DNA from 3 places in the Pectobacterium atrosepticum genome. Region 1 is predicted to be linked to each of the others. Evidence: riboswitches for the same ligand, from Rfam matches in the RefSeq annotation. Region 1 holds a riboswitch; each other region holds the start of a gene.
The links. Region 1 has a riboswitch for thiamine pyrophosphate ahead of thiB (thiamine ABC transporter substrate binding subunit). Riboswitches for the same ligand answer to the same signal wherever they lie in the genome.

Region 1 (6,311 bases):
GGAAGAAATATCCGGTGCAGATGGAAGTGTCCGGCTACCATCACAACGTCGCGTATGACTTCCTCAGCTTGCGGCCAGCGTTATATGCGTCGGGCGAAGGCGAGGTCACGTTCAGTAACCTGCGCTATCAGGCTTTACCTTAACTCTTTAATCGGAAGACGGGCGTGAAATTCCCAGGATGGCGGCAGCATCGGCGCTGCCATCCTGTAACGCCTGAGTCGGCCCATCATAATAAATCTGCCCGTCCACGATCAGTACCGTACGTTTTGCGATCCGCATGGCATCATCCAGATTGTGGGACACCATCAATAGCGTGAATTGGCGCTCCTCACACACGCTTTCAACCAGATCGAGCATCTCCTGACGTAGTGCGGGATCGAGTGCCGAGAAAGGTTCATCCAACAGCAGAATTGGCTGGTGACGCACCAGACAGCGTGCTAATGCCGCGCGCTGACGCTGTCCACCGGACACCTGCGAGGGCAGACGATCAAGAAGATCGGTTAATCCGACCCTGTCAGCAATCTGCCGCAGCGTTTCACGCTGTGCGGCATTGAGCCGCAGGCCGGGGTGCAACCCCAGCGCGATGTTCTGCCCAATCGTCAGGTGAGGAAACAGGTTATTTTCCTGAAACAGAATCGAAACCGGCCGTTTGGCGGGGGGCGTCTCGCGGTGAGATTCACCGTTAAGCCTCAGTTCGCCGCTGTCTGCCATCAGGAAACCCGCCACCAGATTTAACAGCGTGCTTTTTCCCGCACCGCTGGGGCCGAGGATAGCGATGCGCTCTCCCGGTTTGACGTGAAAATCAAAACGCATGGGTAAGTGCTGATAGAAGTAGGTTAATTTCTCAAGCGCGATCATGACGGCCTGCCAGTTTCTCAATCAGGGTAAATAACATAAAGCACAGCAGCATCAACAACAGTGCCGTGACTGCGCCGTCGGCGCTGCGATAGGAGCCAATTTGTTGGTACAGATAGAACGGCAGCGTGCGGAATTGCTCATTGCCAAATAGCGCGATAACGCCGAAATCCCCGATCGACAGCACACAGGCAAAGGCTAACGCTTGCGCGAGCGGCTGTTTCAGCGCGACGAGTTCGATCAACTTCAATCGCTGCCAGCCGCGAATATCCAGTGAAGTACAGAGCCGGTTGTAGCGCTCGGCAACGTCCAACATGGGGTTTTCCAGCACCTTAATGGCATACGGAATTGCCATCAGCGCATTCGTGAATACGACCAGCACATAGGGGGATTGCGGCAACCCGATGCTGTTATTCAGCAGCAGGAAAAAACCCGTTGCCAGCACAATACCCGGCATGGCGAGGATGAGCATACCGCTCAGATTCATCAACTGCCCGTAGAGTGGCTTCTGGCGTAACTTGAGCTCGCGGCTGCTCCAAAGCAGCATCATGGTCAGCACCAGACACAGCAATCCTGCGCTTAAGGCAATACGTAGCGAAGTAAACAGCGTTTGCCAGAGCACAGGCTGTTGCAGCACGGAAACCAATGAGCGGTTCACGCCATCAACCACCACGGCCAGCAAGGGGGGAACAACCAGCAGCAACAGCGCACCGATCAGAAGGCCGTCAGTGAGGCGGCTTAAGGCGCTATCCTGCGGGTTACGCCAGGCAAGCTGCTGCGTACTGCCGACAGGCAAAATACTCCCCAACCGCTGGCTCAACAGCACCAAACCGAGACAACAGACCATCTGAATTAATGCCAGCAGTGCCGCGCGTGCCGGATCGTAATCAAAGCTCAATGCCTGATAGATAGCTAGTTCAATCGTGGTCGCCTGCGGGCCACCGCCTAGCGACAGAACGGTGGCAAAACTGGCAAAGCAGAGCATAAAAATCAGCGCGCCGGTGGGTAAAATTTGCCTGCGCAGGGCAGGCCATTCCAACAGACGGAAATGCTGCCAGCTGTCCATGCCCAGATTGGCGGCTAACTGACGCTGCTCGGTGGCGATCCCTTCCAGTGACTGCAACAACAATCGGGTTGCTAGCGGCAGATTGAAAAACACATGCGCCAGCAGGATGCCTTGCAATCCATAGGGCGAAAAGGTGTATTTCAGGTCAAGCCAGCCCAGCGCAGAGGCCAGCCAGCCTTGTCGGCCATACACGCTGAGCAGGCCAAAAACGGCTACCAGTACGGGCAGCACTAGCGTCATCGCGCACAGGCGTAGCAGCCAGCGGTGGCCGGGGAAGCGCCGCCGATATAGCGCTCTGGCAAGAAAAATTGCCGGAACGGTAGAAAACAGCGCAGAGAGAAAGGCCTGCCAGAAGGTAAACCGAATGACATGCCAGAGATAGCTGTCATGCCATAGCGTGCGCCACTGGCTTTCTGGTGCCTGTATCCACAGTGCGCCAAAAGCCAGTACGGCAACGGAAATTAACAGCGTGGTGGCCAGTAGCCCTGGCCACAGACGTCCGCCGATCAGTGGCTGACGGCGCGTTGCCATGCCTGAATCCACTGCGTCCTTTGATCGGCGACTTCCTGCGCGCTGAACTGCATGGCTTTTTCAGGAACCGCGAGCGTCGCGAAGCCTGCTGGCAGTTCGGTTTTCACCGCCGGATACATCCAGTTGGTGGTGGGGATCGCCTGCTGGAAGGTTGGGCTCAGGATGAACTGCATAAAGCGTTTTGCCAGCTCAGGATTTTTGCTGGAAGCCAACTGCCCGGCGATTTCAATTTGCAGGTAATGCCCTTCGCTAAAGGTGGCTGCCGCGTAGTTGTCTTTCTTCTCTTCGATGATGTGATAGGCCGGTGACGTGGTATAGCTCAGTACCAGATCGGCTTCCCCTTTCAGAAACAAACCGTAGGCTTCACTCCAGCCTTTGGTCACGGTAACGGTTTTTTTCGCTAGCTTCTGCCAAGCTTGCGGCGCATCGTTGCCGTACACTTTCTGCATCCACAGCAGCAAACCTAATCCCGGTGTGCTGGTGCGCGGGTCCTGATAGATCACTTTCCACGGCGCGTTGCTGTCCACCAGTTCATGCAGGCTTGTCGGTGGGTTCTTCAGCGTGTCTTTGTTATACACAAACGCGAAATAGCCGTAGTCGTAAGGGATGAACGTTTTATTGCTCCAGCCGCCCGGCACCGTAACGGCGCTAGTGTCCTGACCGTGTGGCGTAAACAGGCCGGTTTGCTCAGCAGCCTGCAACAGGTTGTTGTCCAGCCCCAGAATGATGTCCGCTTTGCTATTTTTGCCTTCCATACGCAGACGATTCAGCAACGATGCGCCATCCTCCAGCGCGACGAAATTCAGTTCGCACTCGCACTCTTTTTCAAACGCGGTCTTGATGACGGGGCCTGGACCCCACTCGGAAGCGAACGAGTCATAGGTATAAACGGTAAGGGCGGGCTTGGCGAAAGCGGATGCTGAGAGCAGTAACAGACAAGGCAGGCTGGTTTTCAGCACGATGGCTGAACGTTGTAATAATTGATTTAACACTTTGCACTCCTGAGAATCATAGGGTGGCAAAGGACTTCGAGGCAGCAATAAGCCGCACTCTCAAATCCCTTCGCCGGTATTAACCGGATCAGGTTCGACGGGTATCTTCTCAGCGAAAAATTCTCCGCACCCCGTTGAGAACGGCTCATTGTAAAGGGTTAAGTCGGGTAGCGAAAGGCTCTCAGTGTTCCGGCGGCGCGAACCAAGCTTATATGCACACTTGGACGCTGTGGTGTGACCGCAGTACGTGCACAATTTCGTTTAACGTAATGACCTTGGTTGTTCTGTTTGTGGACATTCACCATTTCACGGCTTCCTTCTCGATTAGCGCGGTACACCAGTCGATAAAGGCGCGGATAGCAGGCGAAAGGTGGCGGCTTTGCGGGTAGAGGATGAAAATAGGTTCAAGCGGTGATCCGATATCAGGAAGCAGCCTGACAAGATGTCCATCAGAGAGTTGCTGGCGTACCATATAGCTGGCAATGCGTAGTAGGCCCAGACCGGCTACGCCTGCGGCGACATACGCATCGGTGTCATTTACGCTGATCTGTCCTGCTCGCGGAATCGCTACGGTGTGTGCCTCATCGTGAAACCCCCAACTCGTTGAACGACCTGTCCGGCTGTGGGTATATCCCACTGCGGTATGCTCTTTGAGCGAGTCCACCGTTGTGGGGTGTCCATGCTGTTCAAGATAGCGTGGGGAAGCGCAGATATGCCACTGGAACGTACCGAGTCGCCGTGCGACCAGTCGCGATAACGGCGGTTCTCCGGTTCTGATGACACAATCGATACCTTGCTGGACAATATCCACAGTGGCATCACCCAGGTGGAAGTCCAACCTTATTCCAGGATGACGTTCACAGAAGTCGGGTAGTGCCGGGATAAGGAAATTTTTGACCAGAGAAGGTGTCGCCCCGATTCTGATCGTTCCCTGTAGTTCCTCCTTTTGCTGTGCCGTTACGCTTTCCGCCGCGTGCACATCCCGCAAGATCGCTTTGCAACTGTCGTAATAGCGCAGGCCAACATCCGTAATACTGAGTGCTCGCGTCGTTCGGTTGAGTAACCGAGCGCCGAGATGTGATTCGAGTTCTTTGATGCTACGGGTGACGGTGGATGGCAGAACATGCAGGGTTTCCGCCGCTTTTTTGAAACTACCCGCATCGACCACACGGATAAATGTTTCCATGGCCTGAAACCGATCCATACGATGATGTCTCCCCATTTGCGATGAAACGTTGATAAGACGTACTGCCGTATTAGCAGCTATATCACCTTATCGTTTGATTTTTTCAAATTATGAAGTGATGGGGCTGAATCTTATCATCTTCACATTTTTGTATAACATGACACTCGAACTCTAAATATCCTTGTGCTGACAAGTATTATCAGACCAAGGGCATGTTAGCACACTGAATGCATAGGGACGTTCATCACTCCCTGTGATAGAGATAATTTGAAATTTTGAAGGAATTAAGGCGTGAATGACAGCGGAACAGTATTGAAAGATATTCTTGTACTTGGCGCAGGGCAACTCGGTATGGCGGTATTGCGTGCTCTTGCACCGCGTGCGCGAGCCTTGCCGTTGTCGGTCACGGTACTCGTCTCACCGGACACCGTTAACGATCCGTCGGAGCAGGGTATGGCAACACTGAGCGAACTCCGTGCACTAGGGGTTGACGTTATCGGGTTCGATCTGGCCTCTGATGAATACGCTCTGACGGGGCTTTTCAAGCATTATAAGACGGTATTGAACTGTTCGGGATTCGTAGCAGGGCCGGGCACTCAAATGAAAATAACCAGAGCTGTGTTGGCTGCCAATGTCACGCGCTATTTCCCTTGGCAATTCGGTGTTGATTATGACGTCGTGGGGCGAAAAAGTGGCCATCCGGTTTTTGATGAGCAGTACGACGTGAGACAGTTGCTACGTAGCCAACTGGGTACCGAATGGGTGATCGTTTCGACCGGTATGTTCACGAGTTTCCTGTTTGAGCCCGCCTTCAATGTGGTGGATCTGGAACGCGGAATCCTTCACGGTCTGGGAAGTTGGGATACGAAAGTGACCGTGACGATCCCCGAAGACATTGGCTGGCTCACGACTGAAATCTTGTTGGCCGAACCACGATGGGTTAATGAGGTTGTCTACGTGGCAGGTGACACGATCTCATACGGGCAACTTGCCGATGTCGTTGAACGTGTCACGGGGAAGGTCTTTGAGAAGACACTATGGACTCTGGACAAATTGCGCAGGGATCTGAAAGTGGCTCCAGATGACGCAATGGCACGCTATCGGGCCGCGTTTGCTTTGGGAGAGGGGATGTGGTGGGACAAATCCGGCACGTTCAATGAACGTAAGGGTTACGAGACGGTCGACGTCGAGCATTTCTTACGGATGCAGTTGCAAAAATAGACAGAAACGTGCGGAGCTATTCAACGTGCCCCGCACTTTTTCCAAATGCAGTCAGCGTTCCGGCGGCGCGAACCAGGCGGATTTAAAATCAAACCAGCCCAGCATATTCATCCTGACGCCGCGCATGCTGCGCTGCCCTTGAAGTTGCAGCCAGTGGTGCAATAACGGATGCAGTTGCCCACTCTTGATGAGCTTTTCACACCATTCCGCCATTGGTAACGTATGGCTACGCCACTGCTGTGCATCAGTATCTAGGTCGTCATTCAGGCAATGTTGCACCAGTGGCAACTCATAGAGCATGGCGAACAGCGAGAATTCGAGCGGCAGATAACAATTCAGGCTGCCAAACCAGATATCGCTCTCGGCATTGCCCTGATACCAATCTTCGTAACTGATGGTCTGAAGATGTAGGGTAACGCCCTGTTGTGCCAGCAGCGTGCGCATAATCTCGCTTAATATC
Region 2 (6,311 bases), 1.1 Mb from region 1:
CGCCCCTCTGCTTAAACTTTTAACCGGCATGGGCTTATTTAACAGCGTCTTTCAGAGCCTTGCCAGAAACAAACGCTGGCACATTGGCAGCAGCAATTTTGATTTCTTTACCGGTTTGTGGGTTACGGCCAGTGCGCTCATTACGATGGTTGACTTTAAACGTACCAAAACCAACTAATTGTACTGCATCACCTTCTTTCAGAGACTCGGTAATTGCCGCCAAAGTTGATTCCAGAGCTGCTTTAGCCTGTGTTTTTGACAGATCAGCTTTGTCCGCAATTACATCAATCAGTTGAGTCTTATTCATAAGTTATCCTTACAGTGTGTTTATCGCTTGCTAAGCATCGAGTGCGACGGATATGCCCTTTCCCGTTTTAGGGTGTAATAGCACTCTCCTGCATACACGCACCGACAGCCACTTTTTTTACGCCCCCCAAATGTAGACCAGACAGGGTGCGAATGTGAAGCCTTAAGACAGGCCATTTCAGGCCTTAAATCACGTTTTATCGCGTTATTGATGCAAATTTATCCCGATGTTACTACTTCCGGCCTCGCGCAGATCGGAACGGAGCCCTTTGATCAGCTCAATGTCGCGTTCTTCACAGGCCGCCAACAGGCGAAAAATCTCCCATTGGATATCCCATTCTTCTTCAATTGCAGGCAAAACCTTTAGCTCATCGTCGGTCATTTCTTTACCGGCCTGCGTCATTTCCAACATAGCAACCGTGCGGATAGACGCTTCGCTGATAGCTATCGTATGTTCCAGCGTTTCACCGCTTAAACGCGAATGAATCAGCTCGCCCAGCGCGATACAGGCATCAATAGCCGGGTAGACGCCATAAAGATCGTAATCTTCAGCAGCGGGAACCGCTTCTTCCAGCTTTTCCAACTGGCTATCGAAATTGACCTTTGCATCTTTAACAACCAATATTTCCCATACCAGATCGAGAATGCGGCGGTAAACCATCGCGTCGCCGAATTCTGTTTGACGACAAAATTCGTGGTAATTTGGATACATACGTTCACAAAGACATGCCATGAAAGTGACATGTTGCCAGCTCGCCAGCTTTTCCAGACGTAAATGAATGGGGTTACGTAACATTTTTATGCTCATTAACGGCGACGGACGGCAGTGTACCTGAAATCACAGTGACGCCCTATGCCTGAATTCCTAAAGTTTTACGACAATACGTTGGCCGCTTGCTGCCGTTGCCAACGCACAAATGCGGGACGATTTGATGCGACGGCATCAGCCCAACGGGTCGGCTCCGGTAAACGGTAGCCGCGCATGCAACATTGTACCCAGTGCAATGCGCTATCCTGACTGATTCTATGCCCTGTCGCCACAAACAACGGATTACAACGTGCTTTGCTACGCCATACCCAACCAATCTGCTCGCCCTTATCCAACAAGGGCTGCTGGCTACCGACGCTTTCTGCCACCGGCTCAAACCGGCCGCAAAGCCGACTTTTCGCCACGCCAATCGTGGGCACATCAACCAACAGACCAAAATGGCTGGCAACACCGAGACGGCGTGGATGGGAAATCCCATGCCCATCGACAAACAGCAGATCCGGTTTTTTTTCAAGCAACGCCCACGCAGCTAACAGCCCAGGGCATTCACGAAACGAAAGAAAACCGGGGATATAAGGCATCGTCGTGCTGATACGCGCAATCTTGTATTCTACCAGTTCCAACGAAGGATAGCGCATTACCGCAATTGCGGCGCGAGTTACCGAACCTTCTTGTTCAAAGCCAACATCCGCACCCGCGATAAACGCAGGCTGTTCAAAAGGTAAATCATCGTGCCGAATCACATCAGAAGCGCGAGCCAACTGCTCAGCTCGCAGCCGTTGTGTATCAATCACATCACCTCCTGTGAATCATGCGTGATAAGCGCGGGACAACCGATGTACCGCTTCAACAAAAACGCCCGCGTGCTCCGGCGGCACGTCCTGATGAATGCCGTGACCCAGATTGAAAACATGTCCGTTGCCTTGCCCAAATCCAGCGAGGATCGATGCCACTTCCTGTTCGATCCGTGCCGGATCGGCGTACAGCATTGAGGGATCCATATTTCCCTGTAACGCCACTTTATCACCTACGCGACGACGTGCATCGGCAATATCGCTCGTCCAGTCCAGCCCCAGAGCGTCACAGCCTGTTTCTGCCATCGCTTCTAGCCACTGGCCCCCGCCTTTGGTAAAGAGCGTCACTGGCACACGGCGCCCTTCATTCTCACGCTGTAAACTGTCAACGATCTTATGCATGTAATGCAGAGAGAATTCTTTGTAGTCACGCCCGCTCAATGCACCGCCCCAGGTATCGAATACCATTACCGCCTGCGCGCCTGCGCGAATCTGTGCGTTGAGATAAAGAATGACGCTATCAGCCAGCTTATCCAGCAACAGGTGCAGCGTTTTAGGCTCAGCAAACATCATTTTCTTGATGACGGTAAATGCTTTACTACTGCCGCCTTCAACCATATAGGTCGCCAGCGTCCACGGGCTACCCGAGAAGCCAATGAGCGGCACTTCACCAGCAAGATTTTTACGGATCGTCCGCACCGCGTTCATCACATAACCGAGTTCCTGTTCTGGATCGGGAACCGGCAGTTTAACCACATCGGCATGAGTCGTGATGGGTGAGTGAAAGCGTGGGCCTTCCCCCGCTTCAAAATAGAGGCCTAAGCCCATGGCATCTGGGATAGTCAGGATATCAGAGAACAGGATCGCTGCATCCAGCGCATAACGCCGCAAAGGTTGTAACGTGACTTCACAAGCCAGCTCTGCGTTTTTACACAGCGACATAAAATCGCCAGCCTGCGCGCGCGTTGCCTTATATTCCGGCAAATAACGCCCCGCCTGACGCATCATCCACACCGGAGTGATATCAACAGGTTGGCGCAATAATGCCCGCAAATAGCGATCGTTTTTCAGATCAGTCATGTTCTTTTCCTTTCAGCCTCACGGCGGTTCTACACCGGATAGATGGGTTGAAGCAGATGTTTTATGAAACGAATACGTTATGGTGCAAATAGTACCACGTCAGCCTTCGTTCTCGTGATAAGCGCGGCACAACACCACCGTATCTTCGATAAGCCGACGCGCCACGGTGCCCGGCGGAGGCAACTGAGGGAGTTGGTCATAGCGGAACCAGCCTGCGTCACGCAGCTCTTTCGGATCGTGCTTGATGTCTCCACCCGCATAATCGGCCATAAACGCCATCATCAGAGAATGAGGGAATGGCCAAGGCTGCGAACTCACGTAACGCAGATTTTTTATCTGGATTTGGCTCTCTTCCATTACCTCACGCACGACCGTTTGCTCCAGCGTTTCGCCTACTTCTACAAACCCAGCCAGCACGGTGTACATGTTTCCGCGATGTCGATTGTGCTGCGCCAGCAAAATTTCCTCGCCACGGCGAATCGCGACGATGATGCAAGGCGCGATCTGCGGGTAATAACGCTCTTTGCAGTGATGACATAAGCACGCCAGCTCCGTTTTACTCCGCACCATTTCATGCCCGCAGTAACCGCAAAAACGATGAGATCGATAGAACTCAGCCAGCTGTACGCCTCGCCCCGCTAGTTGGAATAAACCCACGTCCTGATCGAGCAGTTGGCGAACCGATGCCATATCAGTATCCCGACCCTGACACACCAGCCAGGCAAGCTGCCCTTGCCATTCACCGATTTGACGAGCTGTTTTCCCCTGTAACGACCACTCTGTAGCCGTTCCGAGTGGCAATTCTCCTTGAGGCATCCAGATTTGTACCGCATCGCTAACGACCCACCAGCCGGTTTCATCACCTTTTAGCGTCTGTTCCATATCTTTTTATTGCTCCACTGCCACTTCACTGGCATTTTACATTCAGAGTGATTACATAAGTTTTATAACTGGGATTTCAGTTAGTTCTTACCGTTCACGGAGTCAACAATGCTAAACCAGCTACAAAGTCTGACTGAATACGTTGGTGGCAATAATGCGTTAATCGACCAATGGCTACAAGCGCGTAAGCAGCTTCTGGTGGCTTACTATCATCTGGTTGGCATCAAGCCGAATAAGGAAGCGCTTTCTCTTTTGGATGAAGAGGCATTGGATAATTTTTGCCAGAATCTGGTGGACTATCTTTCAACAGGCCACTTTCATTTATATGAAAAAATGCTGCATGAAGCAGCGACCCACAGCGAACAAGTATTAGCACTTTCCACCCAGCTCGACTTCGCCCTGCAAAATAACACGCAGCAAATCATGACGTTTTACGATAGCCACCTGGCGGCCGCCATCGACCACGATAACTGCATCGAATTCCAGCAGGCACTTTCCAGCGTCGGCGAAGCATTAGAAGAGCGTTTTACGTTAGAAGACAACATGATCAAGCAGGTTTACGATAACTAGCCATCATTTGACGTTATTTAAGACCATCATCACACGCTGTACAGGTAAAATCGGCACGCTTTGACATCCGCGTTTTGCCGTCATACAGTGTAGGGGTTTTATTCGCCCGTTTAAGAGACGGGCAAATCTTGTCGGAGTGCCTAGCGTGCTTGTGTTTCGTTTTTACGGAACCTATGAGCGCACAGGCTGAGACCGTTAATTCGGGATCCGCGGAACCTGATCGGGTTAATACCTGCGAAGGGAACAAGAGTAATGCACCTCATTGAGCCCAAGGCTGTGTATTTCTACATACCTACCCTGATGCTTAATATCATTATTACTCCCTCCGGGCTCCAGACAAGCAATCTTCCCTTTACGCATTACAGGAACTTGCTATGTCTACAGAACCATTGTCTATCAACCCCTTGTCTGCAACACAAGAGCCATCCACATCGTCAAAACCAAGTCGCCGTGAACAGCGTGCTGCCGCTCAGCGGTTTATTGAAACTTTACAGGGAACCGCCTTTCCCAATTCAAAACGTATTTACCTTGCGGGCTCGCGTGACGACATCGCCGTACCGATGCGGGAGATTCAGCTCAGCCCGACGCTACTCGGCGGCAGCAAAGACGATCCCCAATACGAACCCAATGAGCCGATCCCGGTTTATGATACATCAGGGCCTTATGGCGACCCCGCCGCGCAACCCGATGTCCGCGTTGGGTTAGCGAAGCTGCGTGCCAGTTGGATTGCAGAACGTCACGACACCGAAGCGTTATCCGGCGTCAGCTCCGATTTCACCCAACAGCGCATGGCGGATGCTGGTCTGGATCATCTGCGCTTCGAACATTTGCCACGACCGCTGTGTGCCAAAACAGGCAAACGCGTCACCCAGCTTCACTATGCGCGACAGGGCATGATTACCCCCGAAATGGAATTTATCGCTATTCGCGAAAATATGGGACGCGAGCGCATTCGCGGCGAAGTTCTGCGCCAACAGCATCCGGGCCAAAGTTTCGGTGCCCTCCTGCCGGAAAACATCACGCCGGAATTCGTCCGTCAGGAAGTGGCTGCCGGGCGCGCTATTATTCCCTCAAACATCAATCACCCAGAATCGGAACCGATGATTATCGGCCGCAATTTTCTGGTGAAAGTTAACGCCAATATTGGTAACTCCGCCGTGACGTCCTCCATCGAAGAAGAGGTGGAAAAGCTGGTCTGGTCTACCCGTTGGGGCGCGGATACGGTGATGGATCTCTCGACCGGACGCTATATTCACGAGACTCGCGAGTGGATTCTGCGTAACAGTCCGGTGCCAATCGGGACAGTGCCAATCTATCAGGCGCTGGAGAAAGTGAACGGCGTGGCGGAAAACCTGAACTGGGAAATGTTCCGCGATACGCTACTGGAACAGGCCGAGCAAGGGGTGGACTATTTCACCATCCATGCTGGCGTGCTGTTGCGCTACGTCCCGATGACGGCCAAACGCCTGACCGGCATCGTCTCGCGCGGGGGTTCCATCATGGCGAAGTGGTGCCTGTCGCATCACAAAGAGAGCTTCCTGTACGAACACTTCCGCGAAATCTGTGAAATCTGCGCCGCTTATGATGTCGCGCTGTCGCTGGGTGACGGCTTACGCCCAGGCTCCATTCAGGATGCCAATGACGAAGCGCAGTTTGCCGAGCTGCATACACTGGGTGAGCTAACCAAAATTGCCTGGGAATACGACGTACAGGTAATGATCGAAGGCCCCGGGCACGTTCCGATGCAGATGATCCGCCGCAACATGACCGAAGAGCTGGAGCACTGTCACGAAGCGCCGTTCTACACACTCGGCCCGCTAACCACAGATATTGCACCGGGTTACGATCACTTTACCTCTGGCATCGGTGCCGCCATGATCGGCTGGTTCGGTTGTGCGATGCTCTGTTAC
Region 3 (6,311 bases), 670 kb from region 1:
TTTTTTAATACTTCTCTTGCCAGCTTCTCTGCCCGATCCTGTGTCCCGGCATACAAAATAATCGCGAATTCTTCGCCACCTATTCGGGTTGCGACCACTTCACTGTTATCAAAACGGGAAAGGATATGGCCGAACTTACTTAATATTTCATCACCTTTCGTATGCCCATATTTGTCATTGATGACTTTGAAATTATCGATGTCGATAATAAATAAATAGGGCGTTTTCGCTTCGGGTTTTTTTAATTCATTAATAAAAAACCGGCGGTTAGGGAGCTGCGTGAGTTCATCGCTGAATGACTGTATTCTGGCTTCAACATACTTATTATTGATTTGCTGTATCAGGGTATAGACACCGAATCCGACGCCAAACATACCAATAATTCTCAGCATATCCTCAACATAATACCCAACTAGTTTGGGCTGATAGATAAACTCATCCATGAAGTCAAACGTGGCTGAGCATATCCAGACATGTAGTCCGAGTCGAATAGATAAAGCTGAGGTATGGTTAAGTGATATTTTACTGGTACACGACAAAATAAAAAAAAGAAAAACCAGTGCAATCAAATCGGTATAAGACCCTGGATTATTGTGCAACTGCTCCTGAAAGTCGCGGTGCTTGAAGAACAGGAGATTAAATATAATGATTAACACAGACAATAAAAGGGCAAGCCTTACTGACGAGGACGCCTTCTTATTTTTATCGATAAAATCATGGTCATACTCTTTAAAAGGCATTGCGGATCTCCTCTTGTATCACCTTTCAATCCTATCATGAAACCTGTTGAATACATTCAGTAGCGTGGTGCCGAGCGGTGTTGCCAAGAGAATGACGTTAATCTGACTCATGTGCAAAAAGCAGACGCCCGATCGCTCAGGCGTCTTTACCGATTAAAAATCAGCTTTCAGTACAACGCGATAACGGGCTTTGCCGTCACGTACGTGCTGGATAGCATCGTTGATTTTCGACATTGGGAACAGTTCCGTCTGTGGCTTCACGTTGGCACGTGCGGAGAGCTTCATCAGAGAACGCAGCTCATGCGGTGAGCCAGTAGAAGAACCAGAAACGCTGCGGTCGCCCGCGATGAGCGTAAAGGCTGGAACGCTAAATGGCTTCATTACTGCGCCGACGGTATGGAACTTCCCGTTGTAGGCGAGCGCGTTGAAGTAGGGTTGCCATTCCAGATCGACGCTCACGGTGTTGATGATCAGATCGAACTGGCCTGCCAGTGCGGTCAGCGCCTGCGGATCGCGACTGTTGACGACTTTATCGGCACCCATCGCCAACACTTCCTGCTCTTTGGACGGGTTTGAGCTGAACGCCGTGACCTCACAGCCCATCGCATGCAGGAGCTTAATCGCAATATGCCCCAGACCGCCGATACCGATCACGCCGACGCGGCTGGTCGCAGTGACATGGTGCATTAACAGCGGTTTGAAGACGGTGATGCCGCCGCACAGTAGCGGACCCGCCGATTCGATATCAATGGAATCAGGAAGCGGGATAGCCCATTGCCAGTTCGCTCGGATCTTATCGGCAAAACCGCCTTTGTTCAGAATCGTTGGCACGCTGCCTTGCTGACAGTTGGTTTGGCTGCCGCTGATACAGGCATCGCAGTGCCCACAGCTGCGTGCCGTCCAGCCAATGCCGACGCGCTGACCAATCTTTAATCCTTTGTTCTTCGCCGCGTCACCCAACGCGTGCACACGACCAATTACTTCATGCCCGGCAACCAGCGGATAGCTCGACATTCCCCATTCGTTATCGATCATCGAGAGATCGGAATGGCACACGCCGCAGTAATCAACCACGACTTCGACATCTTCCGCCTGCAGTTCACCCGCATCAAACTCATACAACTCCAGCGCTGCGCCTGCTTCCGGTGCGGCATAACTCTTGATTATCGTCATCACAATTTCCTCAGTATGGGTTTGATTAACCAGTCTAAAGGGTTATGACGTTTTTCTCTATGTCACAACGTGCCTGTGGTTTTTCATTTTGTGTCAACGCCGGAGTAGAGCGGGCTAGCGCTTGCTTTACGGGGGGCACTTACTTATGCTGCAAAGCGTAAGATCCTATCCCATTAGGGCTATTTCGTTTGCCATTTTGAACCTGGGCAGTGCTCGCACAAACGCAATTGCGTTTGAACGCCCCTTGGGGCGGCCCGAAGGGTGAGTGTAGCGAATAATCCTCACGTACTACGTGTACGCTCCGGTTTCTGCGCGCTGTCCGCGTCCAAACTGGCTGCACCAATAACGCCTACTGGGATGGCTCTAAGTACATGACTCGGGGTGCCCTTCTTTGTGAAGGCTGAGAAATACCCGTACCACCTGATCTGGATAATGCCAGCGTAGGGAAGTCACGGTATCCCACCGGTTGCCGCCTTCTTCCACGCCGGTTGGGAGACCTATGAACACGCAACCCGCCGACTTTTCTGCCGCTCAGGCAGCAACATCACTTACCCAATTTCGTTCTGCTGCTCCGCTGGTGCACTGCTTGACCAACGATGTGGTGCAATCTTTTACTGCTAATGTGCTGTTGGCACTGAATGCGTCGCCTGCAATGGTAGTCGATCCTGAAGAAGCTGCGCAGTTCAGCGCGGTGGCGGATGCGCTGCTGATTAATGTCGGGACGCTAGAGCGTACGCGCGCTGAAGCGATGCGTGCGGCCGTAAACAGCGCACATCAGGCGGGTACGCCGTGGGTGCTCGATCCGGTTGCCGTAGGCGGTTTAACCTTTCGTACTGAATTTTGCCGAGAATTGCTGACATGGAAACCAGCGGCGATTCGCGGTAATGCGTCTGAAATCATGGTGCTTGCTGGGTTAGCTGCACAAGGACGGGGCGTGGATAGTGCTGATGATTCACTGGTAGCACTCCCTGCAGCGCGAGAGTTAGCTCGGCAGGTGGGGACGATTGTTGCGGTGACCGGCGCGGTGGATTATGTCACGGACGGTGAGCGTGATATCGCGGTAACCGGCGGCGATAGCATGATGACGCGCGTGGTCGGTACGGGCTGCGCACTGTCGGCGGTGGTCGCGGGGTTTTCTTCTCTGGAAGGTGACCGCTTATCCCACGTGGCGGCAGCATGCTATGTCATGGCATTAGCGGGGCAGCAGGCGGCTTCAGTGTCACAAGGCACAGGAAGTTTTATCCCTAATTTCCTCGATCGACTCTATACCCTACGCGCGGAGGAGCTGGCATGAAGCGTATCAATGCGTTGACGATTGCGGGTACCGATCCGAGCGGTGGGGCGGGTATTCAGGCGGATTTAAAAGCGTTTTCCGCGTTGGGCGCTTATGGCACGTCGGTCATTACCGCACTGGTGGCACAAAATACGCGTGGCGTGCAGTCCGTCTACCGGATTGAACCGGATTTTGTCGCAGCGCAGTTAGATTCCGTGCTGAGTGATGTGCGTATCGATAGCGCCAAGATTGGGATGCTGGCGCAGACTGATATTGTCGAAACTGTTGCTGAACGCCTGCGCCATTACGCCGTGCCTTTCGTGGTGCTGGACACCGTTATGTTGGCGAAAAGTGGCGATCCGCTACTCGCGCCGGAGGCGGTAGAATCGATCCGTCGTGAGCTGCTGCCGCTGGTTTCTCTGATTACGCCCAACCTGCCGGAAGCCGCAGCGCTGCTGAATACGTCACCCGCCGCTAACGAGCGGGAAATGCGTGAGCAGGGGGAAGCGCTGCTGGCGATGGGTTGTCAGGCGGTGTTGATGAAAGGCGGTCACCTTAGTGAAGCGGAAAGTCCGGACTGGCTGTTCAGTCGACAGGATGAACCGCAGCGCTTTAGCTCCCCGCGCGTGAATACGCGTCATACGCACGGCACTGGCTGCACGCTTTCTGCCGCGCTGGCGGCACTGCGGCCACGTCACGATAGCTGGGGCGAGACGGTTAAGGTGGCGAAGGCGTATTTACAGCAGGCGTTACAGCAGGCCGACACGCTGGAGGTCGGGCACGGAATCGGCCCTGTTCATCACTTCCATCACTGGTGGTGAGCCCTAAATAATTCGAGCTGCGGCTTTCCTATCGTTTGACGTATGACGGGTATAAGTAAATCGACTTGTACTTTGCGCGACATCTTTGTCAGTAATTTCAAACTAAATTAAGCGTATTTCGGCGTGACAGTGCGAGTGTGTCCGGTTATTTTGCTCTGAAATCTTGGCGTTAATATGAAATAGGGTGTGGGGATAACATATGGCAGGTTCTGCTCGCAGTGCGATGGCTGCCAAGGCGCTTCAGACGATACTCAATATCGGCCTGTTGGCGCTGGCAACCATTCTGGTGATTTTTTTAGTTAAGGAAACGTTTCATCTGGCGAAGGTGTTGTTGATCTCCAGCGAGAAAGATTCCTCCTATCAGCTGATAGAAGGCATCGTGATCTATTTCCTTTATTTTGAGTTTATTGCGCTGATCGTGAAGTATTTCCAGTCTGGCTATCATTTCCCGCTGCGCTATTTTATCTACATCGGCATTACGGCCATCATTCGCCTGATTATTGTCGATCACAAAAGCCCGTCGGATACGCTGGTGTATTCCGCGGCGATCCTGTTGCTGGTAGTGACGCTGTATCTGGCAAACAGTAATCGCCTGAAGCGAGAGTAATCTAAACGCGCCGCTATTCCAGCAGCGAACACTGGGGCGGTAACCGACAGTGAATCGCTGCGGGAAGCACCTCAATGCGGAAGCGTTTGGCGGTGAGCGGCTCGCCGTCCAAATTAAATGTCATATCGTCCGGGGCGGTGATCTCCAGCCAAGGCAGGGTCGCGGAAATCATGTTCTGGTTTTCGCTGCCGGTAAACCAGGCCTGAAGCATATTAGGCAGCAACTCCGTTGCCGACAGCACGCTCAGTTCCAGCAGCCCATCGTTGATCAGCGCCTCAGGGCAAAGCTGCTGTCCGCCGCCTGCCTGACGGCCATTCCCTACCGCGATAACCAGTGTATCGCCCGACCAGTGAAAATCCGGCCCGTGAATCTCACAGCGCTCGGCTTGCAGCATATCCATGCGAAAGAGCGCGTGTAGCACGTAAGAGGCACTCCCCAGCGCGGCTTTCATCTTGGCGGGTGTTTCAGTGGTAATGCGCGTGGCAAATCCGCCCGTCGCCATATTGATGAAATAGTGGCTGTCGTTCACTTTAGCGATATCAATCGCCGTGGCGCGGCCTTTGATCGCCAGCGTCAACGCATTGTGCATCTCCATCGGAATCTGACAGCTGGTGGCGAAATCGTTGGCTGTGCCCAGCGGCACAATTCCCAGACATGGGCGAACCGCTTCCGGCTGCACGGCTAACGCTGCGGCAACTTCATTGACGGTGCCGTCGCCACCCGCCGCGATCACGTTATCGGCTTTGAGCTGGATAGCCTCTTCCACATAGCGTTTGGCATCGCCGTATTCCCAGGTTACGCGGACATGTAGCGTATAGCCATCCTTGCGTAGCTCGCCGATGGCTTCGCGAAGTTCGTCATTACCCGCACTTTTCCCATTCAAAATCAGCAGTGTGATTGGATTTTTTTCCATGTCGTCTTTCTCTGGCTACGATGTTGTTAATACGGAAACGTTGCAGTTAATCATAGTCATTAAATCGGCATGTAGACATCAGAAGAATCGGTGAATATACCCGTCATACTTCAAGTTGCATGTGCGTTGGCTGCGCTACGTCACCCGAATCACTTACCTGAGTAAGCTCATCGGGATTCCCTCTTTTGCCGCCTTCCTGAAGCTCGAATTATTTAGGGTATGTTTGCGGTGGGGAAATACGTGATCGACAGAAAAAGAAAAGCCAGCTCAAGGGAGATTGAGCTGGCCAAGGAGGTGGTTCCTAGTAGTATCACTACGCTTATTTTTTGTTCTATGTTTTCTCAGCGACGCAATATTAACCACAAGGCTAGCGAATTGATGTGATCTGTTTCTAATATTCGTTAAAAAACCCTGAGCTTTGTAACGATACCCGCTGGCTGTTAGCGCGCTTATATGTGACAGAGAAAAGGCGATGGTGGGGGGGCATACCGTAAGGAAGCGGCGTTTTGCTAAGTGTACCGCCGGATGGTTGTGCATCCGGCAGTATGACTAATTTATTCCGCGTTAGGATTGCGCGTGGTGGTGGCGCCCGGTAGATTGCGCAGCAATAGTGCATAGTCCAGCGAGACATCGTCCGGCACCGGCAGATAAACGATATGGCCGTTACCTGGGGCAACCTCGGTCGGCTGTCCTTTGACATTCTGCATCGATTCGATGGTGAATTGAATATTGCCGTTTGGCGTCATCATTTCCACGCTGTCGCCGCAGGAAAACTTGTTCTTCA

Region 2: linked by a shared signal. The riboswitch ahead of thiC (phosphomethylpyrimidine synthase ThiC) and the one ahead of thiB (thiamine ABC transporter substrate binding subunit) in region 1 are both predicted to bind thiamine pyrophosphate.
Region 3: linked by a shared signal. The riboswitch ahead of thiM (hydroxyethylthiazole kinase) and the one ahead of thiB (thiamine ABC transporter substrate binding subunit) in region 1 are both predicted to bind thiamine pyrophosphate.

What each region holds. Positions count from the first base shown of each region.
Region 1 covers NZ_CP009125.1:4,165,070-4,171,380, reverse strand. The annotation lists gene GZ59_RS18435 (family 43 glycosylhydrolase) at 1-143, shown strand, start outside; gene thiQ (thiamine ABC transporter ATP-binding protein ThiQ) at 148-858, opposite strand; gene thiP (thiamine/thiamine pyrophosphate ABC transporter permease ThiP) at 845-2,452, opposite strand; gene thiB (thiamine ABC transporter substrate binding subunit) at 2,428-3,411, opposite strand; TPP riboswitch at 3,492-3,588, opposite strand; gene GZ59_RS18415 (LysR family transcriptional regulator) at 3,743-4,648, opposite strand; gene GZ59_RS18410 (aromatic alcohol reductase) at 4,922-5,851, shown strand; gene sgrR (HTH-type transcriptional regulator SgrR) at 5,903-6,311, opposite strand, start outside.
Region 2 covers NZ_CP009125.1:275,138-281,448, reverse strand. The annotation lists gene GZ59_RS01270 (DUF1481 domain-containing protein) at 1-30, opposite strand, end outside; gene hupA (nucleoid-associated protein HU-alpha) at 35-307, opposite strand; gene GZ59_RS01260 (YjaG family protein) at 512-1,102, opposite strand; gene nfi (deoxyribonuclease V) at 1,180-1,869, opposite strand; gene hemE (uroporphyrinogen decarboxylase) at 1,885-2,949, opposite strand; gene nudC (NAD(+) diphosphatase) at 3,049-3,831, opposite strand; gene rsd (sigma D regulator) at 3,940-4,401, shown strand; TPP riboswitch at 4,524-4,661, shown strand; gene thiC (phosphomethylpyrimidine synthase ThiC) at 4,776-6,311, shown strand, end outside.
Region 3 covers NZ_CP009125.1:3,497,860-3,504,170, reverse strand. The annotation lists gene GZ59_RS15475 (GGDEF domain-containing protein) at 1-740, opposite strand, end outside; gene ahr (NADPH-dependent aldehyde reductase Ahr) at 894-1,913, opposite strand; TPP riboswitch at 2,281-2,377, shown strand; gene thiM (hydroxyethylthiazole kinase) at 2,413-3,207, shown strand; gene thiD (bifunctional hydroxymethylpyrimidine kinase/phosphomethylpyrimidine kinase) at 3,204-4,007, shown strand; gene psiE (phosphate-starvation-inducible protein PsiE) at 4,207-4,614, shown strand; gene yegS (lipid kinase YegS) at 4,628-5,527, opposite strand; gene trhP (prephenate-dependent tRNA uridine(34) hydroxylase TrhP) at 6,082-6,311, opposite strand, start outside.